Regions from separate parts of the Mesorhizobium sp. M0029 genome, predicted to be linked through region 2. Evidence: riboswitches for the same ligand, from Rfam matches in the RefSeq annotation. Region 2 holds a riboswitch; each other region holds the start of a gene.
The links. A riboswitch is a leader RNA that binds a small molecule or an ion and turns the genes downstream of it on or off. The one in region 2 is predicted to bind cobalamin.

Region 1 (4,195 bases), on a different contig from region 2:
ACGGCATCGACCTCGACATAAAGTCGGGCGAGTTCATCGTCTTCGTCGGCCCGTCGGGTTGCGGCAAGTCGACCTTGCTGCGGTCCATCGCCGGGCTTGAGGAGATCACCTCCGGCGAGCTGAAGATCGCCGGCGAGGTGGTGAACGACGTGCCGCCTTCCAAGCGCGGCATTGCCATGGTGTTCCAGTCCTATGCGCTCTATCCGCACATGACCGTCTACGACAACATGGCCTTCTCGATGAAGATCGGCAAGGAAAGCAAGGCCGAGATCGACAAGCGGGTGCGGCAGGCCGCCGAAATCCTGCAGCTGACCAAATATCTCGACCGCCTGCCCAAGGCGATGTCGGGCGGCCAGCGCCAGCGTGTCGCCATCGGTCGCGCCATCGTGCGCAATCCGAAAGTGTTCCTGTTCGACGAGCCGCTGTCGAATCTCGACGCGGCGCTGCGCGTCGCGACCCGCATCGAGATCGCCAAGCTCAAGGAATCGATGCCTGCCACGACCATGATCTACGTCACCCACGATCAGGTCGAAGCGATGACGCTCGCCGACCGCATCGTCGTGCTGAAGGATGGCCATATCGAGCAGGTCGGCACGCCGATGGACCTCTACAAGAAGCCCGGCAATCTGTTCGTTGCCCAGTTCATCGGCTCGCCGGCCATGAACATCCTGCCGGCAACGATCGACAGGACGGGCAACCCGACAATCGTCAGCCATGTCGGCGGCCGCAAGGCAACGGTGCCGATTGCAACGCCGGCGTCAGCAAAGGGTGCGGCAGTCAGCTTCGGCGTGCGGCCGGAGGATCTGTCGGCCGCCACCGGCGCGGAATATCTTTTCGAGGGCGTGGTGGACTATGTCGAGCAACTCGGCGAGGTGCAGCTTGTCTATGTCGATATCGGCCGCGCCGACCTGCCGTTGGTGACCAAGCTGCCCGGCAATGTCGAGGTCAAGCGCGGGGCAAAGCTGCGACTGACCGCGGATGCCGGGGACCTGCACATCTTCGACGCCGATGGGCACTCCTTCTCGCTCAAGCCGGTGGAAGTGAAGGCGGCTTGAGATAGCTGCGTCGTACAGGCATGAAAAAAGAGCGGCGGGCCAGGCCCGCCGCTCTTTTTTCAAGCTTCGGCTGTTAGTTGTTGCCGAACCGATCCCTGTCGCTGCTCTGAGGAACGAACTTCTGTTGGTCGTTCGACGAGTTCAGCAGCTTGTAGACCGCCGAGTTGGTGCCGGTCGACGAAGTGCGGGTGGTGTCGACGGCAGCGGCCGGCTGGTTGGCGCCATTGGAGCCATAATTGTCGCTGCCGGCAAAGGCAGCGCTCGAAACAGCCAGAACGGCTGCGGCGGCAAGAACGATCTTCTTCATTTTAGTCTCCTGAATTTTTCTGATGCCGCCAGCTGCAGCGGATAAGCCCGCCACGTGCTGGAAACCGGCTTTTAGCGGCCGAAAAGGTTACGGTCGGCACCGTGGGCAGGCGCCTGCTCGGCTGGAGCCGACTTCTCAACCGAAGCCGTATGGCCACTATCGGTCGACGTAATCGCAGGCTGGTTGGCGCCGTTCGAACCGTAGTTGTCGCTGCCGGCGAAAGCGCTGCCGGAGATGGCCAAAATGGCGGCGGCAGCAAGGATGATCTTTTTCATTTCAAATACTCCTGAATTTTTTGGGATCCCGAGAGCGACGGGTTAGCCGCCCTTCTTTGGTCGGGATCAGCGATTGCCGTAGAGGTCGCGGTCGGCGCCCTGAACGACAGGCTGCTTGTCAGCGTGCGCCGGCTTCTGAATGGAAGCCGTATACGAGCTGTCGACCGAGACGGCTGGCTGGTTCGCACCATTGGAACCGTAATTGTCGCTACCGGCGAAGGCGCTGCCGGTGATCGCCAAAACGGCTGCGGCAGTGAGGATGATCTTTTTCATTTTTAGTACTCCAGTTTGTCTGTCCGTCTAGCGGCGTGTCTTGGGAGGAATTCGCGTCGTTCGGACAGCCCCGATGTGGGAAAGCCATAGGCTGGTTTCCAATCACGAAGTTGTTCCGTGTGGACCACGGTCCTGCACCTTGAAATTGTGCCAGGAAGTTCCTCTATGGTCATTTATCGCATTGTTTTCAGCTGCTTATGTCGAACCGAGTGGTTCGCTCCGGTGTCGGTTTCCGGGCCGTCGTTCACACCGTCCTGCACGCATTGTCAACAGAAACGAACCGTTCGGTTCGATTAGAGATTGCTAATAGTAACTTTTCGATACCGTTGAGCCATTTTTGCCCCCGATCGGAACTGGATCCGCAGCGATTCGAAACGGCGATGATGGCGTCGCAAGAAACGTCTCAGCTCTTTGACCGGCGGCGGGGGGCGTATGCCGCGCGTGTCGCGCCGCATGGATATGATGTCGCTTTCATGCCGACGTCGCGATCGCTGCCGTGATTAGATGATCGCATCTCAGGTGCCGCTTCGTGACGACGCAGCGGAGAATTGGGAAGCCGGTCAGAATCCGGCGCTGCCCCCGCAACGGTGGTGGAGTTCAAGTCGCAACGGGAGACCACTGGGCAAGAGCCTGGGAAGGTGTCGCGATGGTCCGCAAGGACAACTCCAGAGCCCGGAAACCAGCCCGAGATGCCTAGACTCGACTGATCGCGGTGGGCGGTCAAGAGGTGGATAGTGCATGTCCGGCGCCGCGCCGGCCTGCGTCCGATCCTTCCTCCATCACCACCAAGTTCAGTCCTTAAACCACGAGGACAGAACTATGGATACGCGCAACGACATGCTGAGGCTCCTGAACGGCCGCAAGCAAGGCTTTTCGCTGGAACAGCCCTTCTACACCGACCCGGACTATTTCAAGCTCGACATGGAGCTTATCTGGTATCGCGACTGGCTGTTCATCGGCCATGATTGCGAACTGCCGAAGCCCGGCAGCTATATCACCGTGCAGATCGGCGATTATCCGGTGGTGCTGGTCCGCGACCAGAAGGGCAACATCAACGCCTTTCACAATTCCTGCCGCCATCGCGGCAGCCGTGTCTGCAACACTGACAAGGGCATGGCGGCAAAGCTTGTCTGCCCCTATCACCAGTGGACCTACGAGCTTGACGGCCGGCTGCTGTTTGCCCGCCAGATGGCCGACGGTTTCGACAAGAGCCAGTTCGGCCTGAAGCCCGTCGCCTGCGAGAGCGTCGGCGGCTACATCTTCATCTGCCTGGCGAAAGAACCTGCCGACTTTGCGCCGATGCGCGCCATGATAGAGCCCTACCTCAAGCCGCACCGGCTGAATGAAGCCAAGGTCGCCTTCGAGAGCACCATCATCGAGAAGGGCAACTGGAAGCTGGTCTGGGAAAACAACCGCGAATGCTATCACTGCGCCGGCAATCATCCAGAGCTGTGCAAGACATTCCCCGAAGCGCCGACGGTGACCGGCGTGCAGGGCGCCGACAGCGATCCGGAGATGCTGGCGCACTGGGCGAAATGCGAGGCGGCGGGCCTGCCGAGCAAGTTCCGCATCGATCCGGCCGGGCAATACCGCGCCACCCGCGCGCCGCTGCTGCGCGATGCCGTCAGCTACACGATGTCGGGAAAGCGCGCGGTGACGAAGAACCTGTCCGACACTGTTGCCGCCGACCGCATCGGCACCTTGATGCACTACCACTATCCGACGACTTGGAACCACATACTGATCGACCATGCGGTCACCTTCCGGGTGCTGCCGATCAGCGCCACGCAAACCGCGGTGACGACCAAGTGGCTGGTGCACAAGGATGCGGTCGAGGGGGTCGACTACAACCTTGAGGAGCTCACCCATGTCTGGACCGAGACCAACGACCAGGACCGCCGCATCGTCGAGGAAAACGCCTTCGGCATCCTGTCTCCGGCCTATGAGCCCGGCCCCTATTCGGAGCTGCACGAGGGCGGCGTGATCCAGTTCGTCGAATGGTACGCGGCCTTCATCGGCCCGCGCCTTGCCGAAGGTGGCAGGCCGGCGCTGCGCAGCGTCGCGTGAGCTGGAGCAGGCGAAGAAGGACCGGAGGATGAATGCGATGACGGATCTTGGGCTCTATCGCCATCTCGACCAGATGGCGCCCTGGAACGATAGGCTGCAGGTGCTGGAAGTGATCGGCGTCAGCGACGAGGCGCCTGACGTCAAGACCTTCACCTTCCGCTCCGACAACCAGACCTGGTTCCGCTACAAGCCGGGCCAGTTCCTGACGCTGGAACTGC
Region 2 (4,195 bases):
CACGGACGAGTGGATGCCGATTATCTATGAGAACAGGTCGTTCACCCAAGCTGAGATAGCGGGTCTTTACAGAGCCGCGCGTGTTTGCGTTGTGACGCCGTTGCGCGATGGCATGAATCTTGTGGCGAAAGAATACATTGCTGCACAAGATCCGAGCGACCCTGGCGTTCTGGTGTTATCGAAGTTTGCCGGCGCGGCCGAAGACTTCGGCGAGGACGCCCTGCTGGTAAATCCGAGGCTCTCCGACGAGATAGCTACCGCGATCTCAAGAGCGGCCAGCATGCCGCGCGAAGAACGCATCCAACGCTGGCGGAGGATGATGGACAAACTTGAAGCGTATACGATCCACCATTGGTCAGCGGACTTCGTTCGGCAACTGGACAGCAGCCGGGTTACGGTCCCTGCGGATCACTTCCACTATGTTGGCTTGGGCTGGATCAGCGAGGCCCAAATGCCTTCGTATCGGACCGAGCCAGAATTGCACACCGCGCTGACGCGTGCACTGGATAAAAACTGGGTCCTGCCGATCGTATGATGCAGAATATGAAGCACGCGAGCTTTGCCTGCATTTGCGCATCCCTCAATGCCGAGCGCTTGGAGAGAGAGATACTTATCCTGACCGCCTGAATGCGGCTTAAGCGGCTTATCGGGACCACAGTCGGGCTTTGCATCAGACCCTTGAGCCAGGCTCCGTCAGTGTGGTCTCTTGCCGCCGAGCGGAGTCATCACGATTGCCTAGTCACCCGTGATGACGACTGGCGTGCCAATTCCCCTCGGACCACGGTTTGGCGCTCACTCCGAGAAAACCGCTTCTACCACGCACGCACGGCTTGCGGCCGCATCGTTAAACATCGCCACCAATGCGATCTTCTGCATTCTAATGACGTTGTCACGCGCTTGAAGTCTTGTCCGAAATCCTTCATCGGCGACCTGCGAGGGATGTCGCAGCCCGACAGGGATCCATTAGTTGGACTATGGTGGCAGCGGAGCAGCGCCGCCAATGGGCGACTGAATATTTCACAATGTTAGACAAGCGTAAAAGCGAAATCACATAACGACATAAACATTTCGTTATGCGTCATTGACAAAAGAGCGGACTGCTGTGATTGTCTGCGTGTCGTGGTTCTCGCGTGCGGCGCTGCCGCAGCGGAGCTAAGAGGGAAGCCGGTGCAATGCCGGCGCTGCCCCCGCAACTGTTAGCGGCGAGCCAACCCCACTCATGTCACTGAGGCGAATACCCTCAGGAAGACGGGTAGAGGCTATGACCCCGCGAGCCAGGAGACCTGCCACGGCGAATTACGTCCACGGGCGGGGTGTCTCGGTGGCCGCTGCAAGCCGGCGTTCGTGCCGGCCTGCTAGCGCCTTCCTTGTCATCGGCGCCCCAACCATCGGGGTATGACATGACTGACTCTCAGGAAATTCCTGTAGCAACGCTCGGCGTGCCGCGCTTCGGTCGTCGGCGAGAACTGAAATTCGCGCTTGAAAGCTACTGGTCCGGAACATCGTCCGCTGGCGACCTTCTCACGACGTCGAAGGCGCTCCGTGCCGCTAGCTGGGAAGAGCAGCGCGATCGCGGCGTGTCGAAAATCCCGTCGAACGACTTCTCGCTTTACGACCATGTGCTCGACACCGCAGCCATGGTCGGGGCCGTTCCATCCCGTTACGGCTGGAATAGCGGCGAGGTCCCACTTGACATCTACTTCGCAATGGCGCGCGGCAACCAGGGTCAGACGGAGGATTGTGGACACGCTGGTCACCAGGAGGAGGCTCATGGACCTGGTGTAACCGCGATGGAAATGACCAAGTGGTTTGACACCAACTACCACTACATTGTGCCGGAACTCGATGATGATCAGACGTTCGCCCTCTCGTCATCGAAGCCGGTCGATTATTTCCTCGAGGCTAAAGCTCTCGGCATTCACACACGCCCAGTCATCCTTGGACCCATCACCTTCCTCAAGCTGGCGAAATCGCCTGCCGAGGGGTTCGGTCCCATCGCGCTCCTACCGCGGCTGCTGCCCGTTTACGAGCAAGTCCTGCAGAAGCTGAAGCTGTCGGGAGCCGACTGGGTGCAGATCGATGAGCCAGCGCTTGTCCTCGATCTGAACCCGAACGAACGAGCTGCGTTCGAATTCGCCTATGGCCAGCTGTCGAAAGCCGCGCCCGAGCTGAAGATCATGCTGGCTACGTATTTCGGGTCGCTGGGAGACAATCTCGAAACCGCGGTTTCTCTGCCCCTGGCCGGGCTGCATATTGATCTCGTGCGCGCTCCCGAGCAGCTGGAAACGGTGGGTCGGCTCGCTCCGAAGGATCTGGTGCTCTCGCTTGGCTTGATCGATGGCCGCAACGTCTGGCGTGCGAACCTGCCCGCCATTCTCGACCGCATCAAACCGATCGTCGCCGGCTGGCCCTTGGACCGCGTCGAGATCGCGCCTTCTTGCTCGATGCTGCATGTGCCGATTGATCTGCGCATGGAGACGGAACTCGACGCCGACATCAGGTCGTGGCTCGCCTTCGCGGCCCAGAAGACCGACGAGCTGGTCTTGCTGGCCCGGGCCCTGTCCCAAGGCAGGGATGCGGTGGCAGGCGCGTTGAAAGCGTCTGCCGAGGCTGCCGCCACGCGCGTGACATCCACGAGGATCCATGACCCGCTTGTTCAGGGGCGGATCGCTAGCATTGAGGACAGCGCGAAGCGACGAGAGAGCGCTTTTGGCGAGCGCTCCAGAGTCCAAGCCGGCTCACTCGGGCTGCCGCCGTTCCCGACGACGACCATCGGGTCCTTCCCGCAGACGCCGCAGGTACGCAAGGCGCGGGCCGCTCATGCGAAGGGCCAGCTGAGCTATGTCGACTATGAGACGTTCCTGAAGAAGGAGATCGAGGCTGCAATTCGCTGGCAGGAAGAGATCGGGCTGGACGTGCTGGTGCACGGTGAGTTCGAGCGAAACGACATGGTACAGCATTTCGGCGAGCAGTTGTCCGGCTTCGCGTTCACCCAGCATGCCTGGGTACAAAGCTATGGGTCGCGCTACGTGCGTCCCCCCATCATTTTCGGCGACGTATCGAGGCGCAATCCGATGACAGTGCGCTGGTGGCAATTCGCCCAGTCGCTTACGGAAAAGCCCGTGAAGGGAATGCTCACAGGCCCAGTCACCATTCTCAACTGGTCTTTTGTTCGCGACGACGTACCCCGCTCCGAAGCCTGCCGCCAGATCGCGCTCGCCATCCGCGACGAAGTGACGGATCTCGAAAGGTCCGGCGCAAGGATGGTCCAGATCGATGAGGCCGCCTTTCGCGAAGGATTGCCACTGCGCCAATCTGACTGGAAAGTCTATCTCGACTGGGCTGTCGAATGTTTCCGGATCGCTTCAACGGGTGTAAAGGACGCGACTCAAATTCATACCCACATGTGCTATTCGGAGTTCAACGAGATCATTCACGCGATCGCTGGAATGGATGCGGATGTCATTTCGATTGAGACGTCGCGCTCGAAGATGGAACTGTTGGACGCCTTCACGAGCTCCAAATATCCGAACGAAATCGGTCCCGGCGTCTATGATATTCACTCACCACGCGTCCCGGAAGTCGGCGAGATTTCGGACTTAGTCATGCTTGCCCGCGAGCGACTGTCCGATGGCCAACTGTGGATAAACCCCGACTGTGGCCTCAAAACACGCAAATGGGAGGAGGTCCGCCCTGCCCTCATTAACATGGTCGCTGCAGCACGCGCGCTCCGGCAGAAAGTGCAGGCGTGAGGCTTCTCTTCCTCACCGTGTGGGGAGTTGCCGACTGGCGGATGTCGGCCGGGAATATGCCAAACCGATCACACTCTTGGAAATAAGCCACTCGGCGAAAATGTGCAATTTTCCTTCGGCACGTGTCCTCATCCCGCAGAAATATGAATGTGACACTACGCTATAGTATTGGTCCTTGGGAACATACAGGCCCCGCGCCTCGAACAAATCGGACACGCGTCGTTTCTCAAAGTAGACTGCTTGGCGCGTTCGCTCAGGCAGCGACAATATATGGTGCTGCGTCTGTCCGCCCCCAGTTGATCGCGCAGACTACGGGCGAGGTGGCAGGGTTCGGGTATCGCTAGCGTCCCGCCAATTCGGAGATGGACGTCGCAATTCGTGTCGCCAAGTAAAAATCGCCAATCATTTTCGATTGCGAGTCCGCAGCCAGTTGGCCCTTATTT
Region 3 (4,195 bases), on a different contig from region 2:
TCGCAGCCGCGCACCACCGAATAGGAATAGTGATAATAGCCGCCGCCATTGGCGCAGGAGCCCATCGAGATGACGTAGCGCGGCTCCGGCATCTGGTCGTAGACCTTGCGCAAAGCGGGGGCCATCTTGTTGGTCAGCGTTCCCGCCACGATCATTATGTCCGACTGGCGCGGCGACGCGCGAGGAGCCACGCCAAACCGCTCCGAATCATAGCGCGGCATCGAGGTGTGGATCATCTCGACGGCACAGCAGGCGAGACCGAAGGTCATGAACATCAGCGAGCCGCTGCGTGCCCAGGTGATCAGCGCCTCGGTCGAGGTGACCAGAAAACCCTTGTCGGCCAGTTCATTGTTGATCTCGAGGAAGAACGGATCGTCGGAACCGACCGGACGTCCGGTATTGGGGTCGATCAGGCCTTTGGGCTTCGGCGCGACGAGCGTTCCGGAACTGTCGTTCAATCCCATTCCAGCGCTCCTTTTTTCCACTCATAGGCAAAGCCGATGGTCAGCACCGCCAAAAACACCATCATCGACCAGAAACCGAGCATGCCGATCTTCGAGAACGACACCGCCCACGGAAACAGGAAGGCCACTTCCAGATCGAAGATGATGAACAGGATCGACACCAGGTAGAAGCGGATGTCGAATTTCATCCGGGCATCGTCGAACGAGTTGAACCCGCACTCGTAGGCGGAAAGCTTCTCCGGATCGGGATTGCGATAAGCCACCAGGAACGGCGCGATGATAAGCGCCAGGCCTACAACCGCGGCCACGGCGATGAAGAGGACGATGGGCAGGTATGAACTGAGGAGTACGTTCATGCTCGGCTTTCCGTTGGCGGCCAATCCACTTTGATTACAGCAACCAACCCTAATGCGGAAGCGCGACAGTTTAACCGCTGAACCGTTTTAGGTGCCTTTGCTGCAACGCGGCGAGGGTTAGCGCACGGCTTTCAGCGAAGCAAGTCAAACCTTGTTCAAAAGACAGTGCTGGACGGCAGGCCGGGAAAAACTGGTCCGAACTCCTCCTGTTTGATTTCCTTCATCTTTCACTCCACTTTTGTCTCCTGACACATCTCCCGCCATTTGCCTGCTAGCATGACCGGAATCGCCGGCTAAAGTCGGGAAAATGGTTCGAGGCAAGACACTTTGACGAAGGACAAAATCTCACTCCCCACGGCCAGGCGCATCGCGCTCGCCGCGCAAGGATTTCTCGATCCCCGCCCGGGCGGCACGCCCGATCGCCGCCACCTCGCCCGCGTGCTGTCGCGCACCGGCTTGCTGCAGATCGATTCCGTCAGCGCGGTGGTGCGCGCCCACTATATGCCGCTCTATTCGCGGCTTGGCCCCTACCCGCTGGCTTTGCTCGACAATGCGGCCATCACCCGCAAACGCACGGTGTTCGAATACTGGGCGCATGAGGCCTCGTTCCTGCCGGTCGAGACCTACCCGCTGATGCGCTGGCGCATGCAGCGGGCCGAGCAAGGCGACGAAATGTATCTCGGCCTCGCCAAATGGGGCCGCGAGCACGCCGCCTATATCGAAGAGATCTACCGCGCGGTCGCCGAGCGCGGCCCGATTGCCGCTTCGGCACTGGAAGGCCAGAAAGGTTCGGGCGGCTGGTGGGGCTGGAGCCACGCCAAGCACGCCTTCGAATGGCTGTTCTGGGCCGGACGCATCACCACGGCGCACCGCCGTGGCTTCGAGCGTTTCTACGACCTGCCCGAGCGCGTGCTGCCGCAGGCGATCCTCGATCTGCCGGTGCCGGCGGCCGAGGACGCGCACCGCGAATTGCTGCGCATTTCCGCCCGCGCCCACGGCATCGCGACGTCGGGTGACCTGCGCGATTATTTCCGCTTGTCGCCGGCCGACATGAAGGGCCGGTTGGAGGAACTGGTTGAGATGGGCGAGTTGCTGCCGGTAAACGTCGAAGGCTGGGACAAGCCGGCTTACCTCTATAAGGACGCCCGTCTGCCGCGAAAGATCGAGGCCCGCGCGCTACTGGCGCCCTTCGATCCGGTGGTCTTCGAGCGCTCGCGCACCGAGCGCCTGTTCGATTTCCACTACCGCATCGAGATCTACACCCCGGCTGACAAGCGCCAATATGGCTACTACGTGCTGCCCTTCCTGCTCGGCGACCGGATCGTCGCCCGCGTCGATCTCAAGGCCGACCGCCCGGCCAGCGTGCTGCGCGTCCACGCCGCCTACGCCGAACCCGGCGCGCCGCCGGAAACTGCCGCAGAGCTGTTCGAGGAATTGAAGCAGATGCAGGGCTGGCTTGGCCTTGAGCGCATCGAAGTGGCGCCGGCCGGCAATCTGGGGAAACCCCTGGCCGACATCGCCATGTCGTAGCAGCGCGTTGACACAACTCCCCGCAAAAGCCTAAATCCGCTGCAGACGGTCCCCTGCCCGCAACGGCAAGGGCCAAGAGGGAATGCGGTGCGGGATTTCGGTCCCAAATCCGCGGCTGTCCCCGCAACTGTAAGCGACGAGCCAAGGCCGAAAGCCACTGGGTAACACCGGGAAGGCGGCTAACCAAGGCGACGACCCGCGAGCCAGGAGACCTGCCGTCTGAGACAAAGTATCCGATCGCCTGGCGGGTTTCCGGGCAAGGAGCACGGTTTTTGGACCAGAACAGCAGTTTTTCGGCTGGCACAGCGGACATTGCGTCCGGGGACAACGACGCCCTGACCGGCGTGACCGTCATCGTCTGCGCCTCCTGCCGCGATGAGACCGGTTCCGACGCCCATCCGCGCGCCGGCGAATTGCTGGCTGAGGACACACGCCGCGCCGCTGCCGGCGATATCCGGGTCCGCACCGCCGAATGTCTCGGCAATTGCAAGCGCCGCCTCAGCGCCGCGGTCCTGCGCGATGGCTGCTGGAGCTATGTCTTCGGCGATCTGACCGCAACCAGCGGCGCCGACCTCGTTACCGGCGCAAAGCTCTTCGCGACTTCGGCCGACGGCCTCATCCCGTGGCGCGGCCGGCCCGATAGCCTCAAGCGCGGCCTCGTTGCCCGCATCCCACCCCTCGACATGCTGAAGGACTGACGATGAACGCTTCAAACCCGGCCGCCAACCTCTCCCGTGTTCCCTGCACTGTCGTTACAGGCTTCCTCGGCGCCGGCAAGACGACGCTGGTCCGCCATCTCCTGGAAAATGCCGGCGGCAAGCGCATCGCCATCATCGTCAACGAGTTCGGCGACATCGGCATCGACGGGGAAATCCTGAAAGGCTGCGGCATCGACACCTGCCCCGAGGAAAACATCGTCGAACTGGCCAATGGCTGCATCTGCTGTACAGTCGCCGACGATTTCGTGCCCGCCCTCGACAAGATCCTCGCGCTGACACCGAAGGTTGACCACATCCTGATCGAGACCTCGGGCCTGGCTCTGCCCAAGCCGCTGGTCCAGGCGTTCCAGTGGCCGAGCGTGAAGAGCCGGGTAACCGTCGACGGTGTCATCGCCGTGGTAGACGGCCCGGCGCTGGCCGAAGGCCGAGTCGCCAACGACATGGACGCTTTGCAGGCACAGCGCGCTCAGGACGAGACGCTCGACCATGACGATCCTGTCGAAGAAGTGTTCGAGGACCAGATCGCCTGCGCCGATTTGATCATCCTGTCGAAGAGCGATCTGATGGACGCCCCCGGTTCGGCCCGCGCCAACGCCATCATCAATGAACATTCCGCCCGCGCGGTAAAAATCGTGCCGACTGCGCATGGCAAGGTCGACCCGTCGGTGCTGCTTGGCCTCGGTCTCGCCGTCGAAGACGACATCGAGAACCGCAAGTCGCATCACGACGGCGCTTTCGATCATGAGCATGACGATTTCGACACCTTCATCGTCGACATCCCCTCGATCACCAATCCGGACGAACTGGCAAAGCGCGTCGCTGCCGCCGCCGAACAGGAAAACGTGCTTCGCGTGAAAGGCTTCGTCGAGGTCGGCGGCAAGCCGATGCGGCTTTTGCTGCAGGCCGTCGGCCCACGCGTCAACCATTACTATGACCGCGCCTGGACGGCCGAGGACGATCGCCGCTCGCGTCTCGTCGTCATTGGCCTGAAGGGGCTGAACCGTCCGGCGATCGAGCGTATACTCGCCGGTTGATCTCAGGCACGAGCCGCGATGCACATACTCACCACGACCTCCGCCTCGCTCGACGATCTCGCCGAGCCGGTTGATCTCCGGCAGACGCCGGC
Region 4 (4,195 bases), on a different contig from region 2:
ACCTTGAGCGGCAGCCCCGCCACCATCAGAAGCACCATATCAGCTACGACCGCGATCTGCTGGTTGAGCCGGCCGGCGGCATCGCGGAACCGGCGTGCCAGCGCATTGTCGGGCACGATGCCTTGTCCGACTTCGTTGGAGACCACGAACCACGGTCCGCGCGGCCGCGAAAGCACATCGGCCAGCCGCCGGCACTCCCCCTCCAGATCATGATCGGCCAGCATATGATTGGTCAGCCACAGCGTCAGGCAGTCGACAAGCACCGGCTGGTTGTCCGGCAATGCCTCGAGCGCACCGGCAAGATCAAGCGGGGCGTCGATGGTCGCCCACCCCTCGCCACGGCGCGAGCGGTGCTGCGCGATGCGCTCGCGCATTTCGCCGTCATAGGCTAGCGCGGTGGCGATATAAGCCCATGGCGGCGGCAACGCCGTCGCCAAAGTTTCGGCATGCGCGCTCTTGCCGGAGCGCGCCCCGCCGATGATGAAGGTCAAACTGCGATCAGGCAAAGCTGTCGCGCAGGCTGGTCGCGGTGCCGGCGAAGCGCGCGCGCACTATGCCGACAACTGCGCCGAGCACCAGCCAGAACACCAGATTGGTCAGCGTCACCGCCACCACGAACTGATGATGCAGGCCCTCCGGGATCGGCGTTACGAAACTGTCAGGCTGCGGCGCGCCGACAATATGCGGGGCGACGATCAGGACGACGGCGAGCACGGTCAGGGGCGCCGACGTGCGGAAGGTGATAAGGGCAAGACCGATCGCCGTTGTCATCACCGTTGCCCACCACCAGATCTGGCGCTGCATGAGATCGGCCGCCGGCATTGCCGGCAGTTCCGGCGGCAGGCCGAGGCCCGGCGCCAGCGTGAACACGGCAAAGCCGGCCAAGCCCCAGAACACGCCCTGGCGCCAGCTGCCGATGCCGCCGGCGAACTCGGAAACCGCCACCAGGACCAGCGCGAAGCCGATGCCGGTGACGATATTGGCGACGACACTGAAGGCGAAACGCTCGAAGCCGTCGGCCGGCGCCCAGCCTTCGTCCTCCGCCGGCGCGGCTGCTTCAGCCGGGGCTGCGCTGCTCACCGCATTTTCCGCCGGCGCGGCGGTGCTCATGGCATCGGTGTCCGCAGCGTTGGCGGCGGGCGCCGCGGCATGCTGATGCTCATGGCCGCCACCAGCCTTTTCGTAGACCTCCGCCTTGAGGATCAGCGGCACGGTGGCGTAGGCCTGCATGCAGGCGAGAGCGACACCCGCCACGAGCCCTGCGATCGCCGCGATGAACACGACGTTGCGAAACAGGTTCATGATGTCAGATCCTCGTCAGTGGCAGGGAAACGCCATCGAATGGCGATAGTCGTGCGCCGCATTGTGGACCGCATCGATATGCGAGAAACCGACAACGCCGACGACGAAAATGCCCAGAAACGCGCTAAGCACGAGCTGCATGAAGCGCGACTGCGAGGAGACGGATGCGCCGAGGGAGACGGAAGCGGTATTCATATCTTGTCCTTTCGCCCTCCACCCGAGGGCATCGAAGTCAGTTCCCTGTCGCCGGCAGGTCTCCTGGCTCGCGGATCAGCGCCCTTCCCCACCTTCCCGAGGAAAAATCCTCAGTGGCTTGGAGAGGACTACCGCACACAGTTGCGGGGGCAGCCACGGCATTGGGCAACAAGTCAGCCCTCACCGCATTCCCTCTTGGTCCCTAACGGAACCGACGACATGCATGACTATAGGCTGAAACGGCCGCATCCGGCAAACCAAATTCCGCCGGCCAACAGCGCGAATGCGCCATGCGGCGTTACGGGTTCAACGCGGTGATCCGCTCGGCAACCAGCCGCTGCAGCCGCCACAGATGGCGATCGTGAATGCCGCGCTCTTCAAGGTTTTTCACCGTGTTGTAGAGATAGTCGGCGCCCGATCCCCAGTGCCCGCAGGACGTGGCCAGCCTTTCGACGATCTTGCCTTCGTCGAGCGGGCCGGAATAGGTCAGGCCGTTGCGGTTGATCACGAAGGCCAATGCCCTGAGCGGTCCGGCCTCGCTTGCAAGCTTCAGCATGCGCGGCCGGTAGCTTGTCGGCTTCAGCGTGACTTCGCGCCGGAAAAGCCGGCCCAACTGCTCGCGCCGGTTATTGTCGGTCAGCCGAAAGGCGACGCCCTTGCATTGTCCGCCACGGTCCAGCGCCATCATCAGGCCGGGGCTGACCTTGGTGCCGCGCCAGCGCGTCATGTTCATGCAAAAGGACCGATGCCAGCCGCGCGCCAGCGCAACGCGGTCCTCGACATAATCTATTTCCGGTTTCCAGATCAGCGATCCATAGCCGAACAGCCATAGCGGTTCGCTATCCGGGAGTTCGACCTGCAATTCATCCAGAAGCGCGTCATAGTCGGCTTCATCGAGATGCATCGCGTCCGGATCAGGCCCGGGGTCCCTGATCTCGCGCCAGCAGCGCGCGACCAGCTCCGGCGTAAGCGACATCTGTCGTGCGGCCACGTCCGAATCCCCCCAATTCCGAATGTCCCATGTCCACGACATGATTATGCGCCGCGCCTGCAACCGGCAATGCGGCACTCTGATTGACAAACGATTTGCCGGGGTGTCGGCTGACGCTTCATAGGAAGCCAGCCATGCATCCCAACCCGAGCGAGCGCGACCCCTATAACGGCCTGAGCCGGGCCGAACCGACGCTACCGTCATCGGCCTATTGGGATAGCGAGGCTTACCAGCGCGATCTCGAGGCCATCTGGTACAAAAGCTGGCTGCTCGTCTGCCGCGAGGCCGATCTTGCCCAGCCTTTGGCATTCAGGACATTCCGCGTCGGCACGCAGGAAATCGTCGTGCTTCGCGACGACACCGGCGAGTTGCGCGCCTTCCACAACACCTGCCGGCATCGCGGCTCGCAGCTTTGCCAGGAAAGCGAGGGCCGGCTGAAAGCGCGGCTCATCACTTGCCCCTACCATGCCTGGTCCTACTCGCTGCGCGGCGATCTCGTGCGCGTTCCCTCGAAATCGCTGCCAGATGGTTTCGACAAGGCAGATCATCCGCTCTACCGGGTGGCGCTGTCGGTGTGGCGCGGCTTTGTCTTTGTGAACCTTCAGCAGGCGACGGCCGGCTCCGCCGAGACCTCCTTCGATCCCGCATCCGGCGACCTCGCCAACTGGCCGCTGGAAACGCTGGTATCAGGCCATGTCCTGCGCAAGGTGATGAACTGCAACTGGAAGATCTTCTGGGAGAACTTCAACGAGTGCCTGCATTGCCCAGGCGTCCACAAGGACCTGTCTCGGCTGGTGCCGATATACGGCCGCGGCCTGATGAGCCGGCACGACGACCCCGACTGGGTCCGCCATGCCGACAATGACGCACCGGAGTTTTCGGGTGGCCTGCGCGCCGGCGCCGAGACCTGGTCGCGCGACGGACATGCCCATGGCCCGGTCTTCCCGGGCCTGACGCCAGCCGAGCGTGCGGCCGGACAGACCTATGCCACCAGCCTGCCCTCGATGTTCATCGTCGGCCATGTCGATTATGTCAGGACGGTGCGACTGATGCCGCTCGGTCCCGAACAGACCGAACTCACCGCCGAATGGCTGTTCGCGCCCGAGGCGCTGGCTGAGACGGACATCGACAATGTCGTCGCCTTCGGCACCCAGGTGCTGGAGGAGGATGCCGCGATCTGCGAGATCAACCAGAAAGGCCTGCGCTCCATGCGTCACGCGGCCGGCGTGCTGATGCCGGAGGAGTACGATCTGCACCGCTTCCACAACTGGGTGCGCGAGCGGCATGCAGCGCTTGAGGCAACCGCCTGATCGGCGACTAAAGCGACTTCGGCAGATAGCGCCAGGTGATAAAGCCGCAAACAGCGGCCAGAATGCCCAGCGTCACGAACACCGAGCCGAGGCCGAAAAACGCCAGCACCACCGAATAGACCAGCGGCGGCGTCAGCTCGGAAAAGTCGAGATAGGTGCGGTAGACCGCGGCCATCTGCGCCCGCTCATAGGACCGCACCGAGCGCATGAAGGCGGTCGAGCCCAGTGCATCGAGCGCGATGGTGAAGAAGGCGCCGCAGAGCAGGAAAAAGCCCGTAAGCAGCGGCGCGGTAGTGCCGACCGCGCCCGCCGCAAGCAGCGTCGCCGACATCGCGAAATAGGCGAAGGTCATGGTGCGCCGGCCGCCGAAGCGTTTTCCCGCTTTGCCCCAGAAGAT

Region 1: it holds a riboswitch for cobalamin, as region 2 does, so the genes downstream of both, NKJ76_RS08305 (aromatic ring-hydroxylating oxygenase subunit alpha) here and metE (5-methyltetrahydropteroyltriglutamate--homocysteine S-methyltransferase) in region 2, are expected to answer to the same signal.
Region 3: it holds a riboswitch for cobalamin, as region 2 does, so the genes downstream of both, NKJ76_RS14245 (DUF1636 family protein) here and metE (5-methyltetrahydropteroyltriglutamate--homocysteine S-methyltransferase) in region 2, are expected to answer to the same signal.
Region 4: it holds a riboswitch for cobalamin, as region 2 does, so the genes downstream of both, NKJ76_RS14020 (CbtB domain-containing protein) here and metE (5-methyltetrahydropteroyltriglutamate--homocysteine S-methyltransferase) in region 2, are expected to answer to the same signal.

Annotation. Positions count from the first base shown of each region.
Region 1 is NZ_JAMYVF010000004.1:11,392-15,586, forward strand. It holds gene NKJ76_RS08285 (ABC transporter ATP-binding protein) at 1-1,055, shown strand, start outside; gene NKJ76_RS08290 (DUF680 domain-containing protein) at 1,129-1,362, opposite strand; gene NKJ76_RS08295 (DUF680 domain-containing protein) at 1,434-1,637, opposite strand; gene NKJ76_RS08300 (DUF680 domain-containing protein) at 1,704-1,910, opposite strand; cobalamin riboswitch at 2,411-2,612, shown strand; gene NKJ76_RS08305 (aromatic ring-hydroxylating oxygenase subunit alpha) at 2,730-3,977, shown strand; gene NKJ76_RS08310 (FAD-binding oxidoreductase) at 4,015-4,195, shown strand, end outside.
Region 2 is NZ_JAMYVF010000022.1:73,923-78,117, forward strand. It holds gene NKJ76_RS27555 (alpha,alpha-trehalose-phosphate synthase (UDP-forming)) at 1-535, shown strand, start outside; cobalamin riboswitch at 1,104-1,305, shown strand; gene metE (5-methyltetrahydropteroyltriglutamate--homocysteine S-methyltransferase) at 1,401-3,752, shown strand; gene NKJ76_RS27565 (cytochrome-c peroxidase) at 4,190-4,195, opposite strand, start outside.
Region 3 is NZ_JAMYVF010000007.1:100,383-104,577, forward strand. It holds gene NKJ76_RS14230 (NuoB/complex I 20 kDa subunit family protein) at 1-464, opposite strand, end outside; gene NKJ76_RS14235 (NADH-quinone oxidoreductase subunit A) at 455-820, opposite strand; gene NKJ76_RS14240 (winged helix-turn-helix domain-containing protein) at 1,148-2,350, shown strand; cobalamin riboswitch at 2,380-2,584, shown strand; gene NKJ76_RS14245 (DUF1636 family protein) at 2,623-3,048, shown strand; gene cobW (cobalamin biosynthesis protein CobW) at 3,051-4,103, shown strand; gene cobN (cobaltochelatase subunit CobN) at 4,122-4,195, shown strand, end outside.
Region 4 is NZ_JAMYVF010000007.1:56,818-61,012, forward strand. It holds gene cobU (bifunctional adenosylcobinamide kinase/adenosylcobinamide-phosphate guanylyltransferase) at 1-506, opposite strand, end outside; gene NKJ76_RS14015 (CbtA family protein) at 499-1,302, opposite strand; gene NKJ76_RS14020 (CbtB domain-containing protein) at 1,318-1,497, opposite strand; cobalamin riboswitch at 1,534-1,728, opposite strand; gene NKJ76_RS14025 (gamma-glutamylcyclotransferase) at 1,796-2,488, opposite strand; gene NKJ76_RS14030 (aromatic ring-hydroxylating oxygenase subunit alpha) at 2,623-3,798, shown strand; gene NKJ76_RS14035 (MFS transporter) at 3,806-4,195, opposite strand, start outside.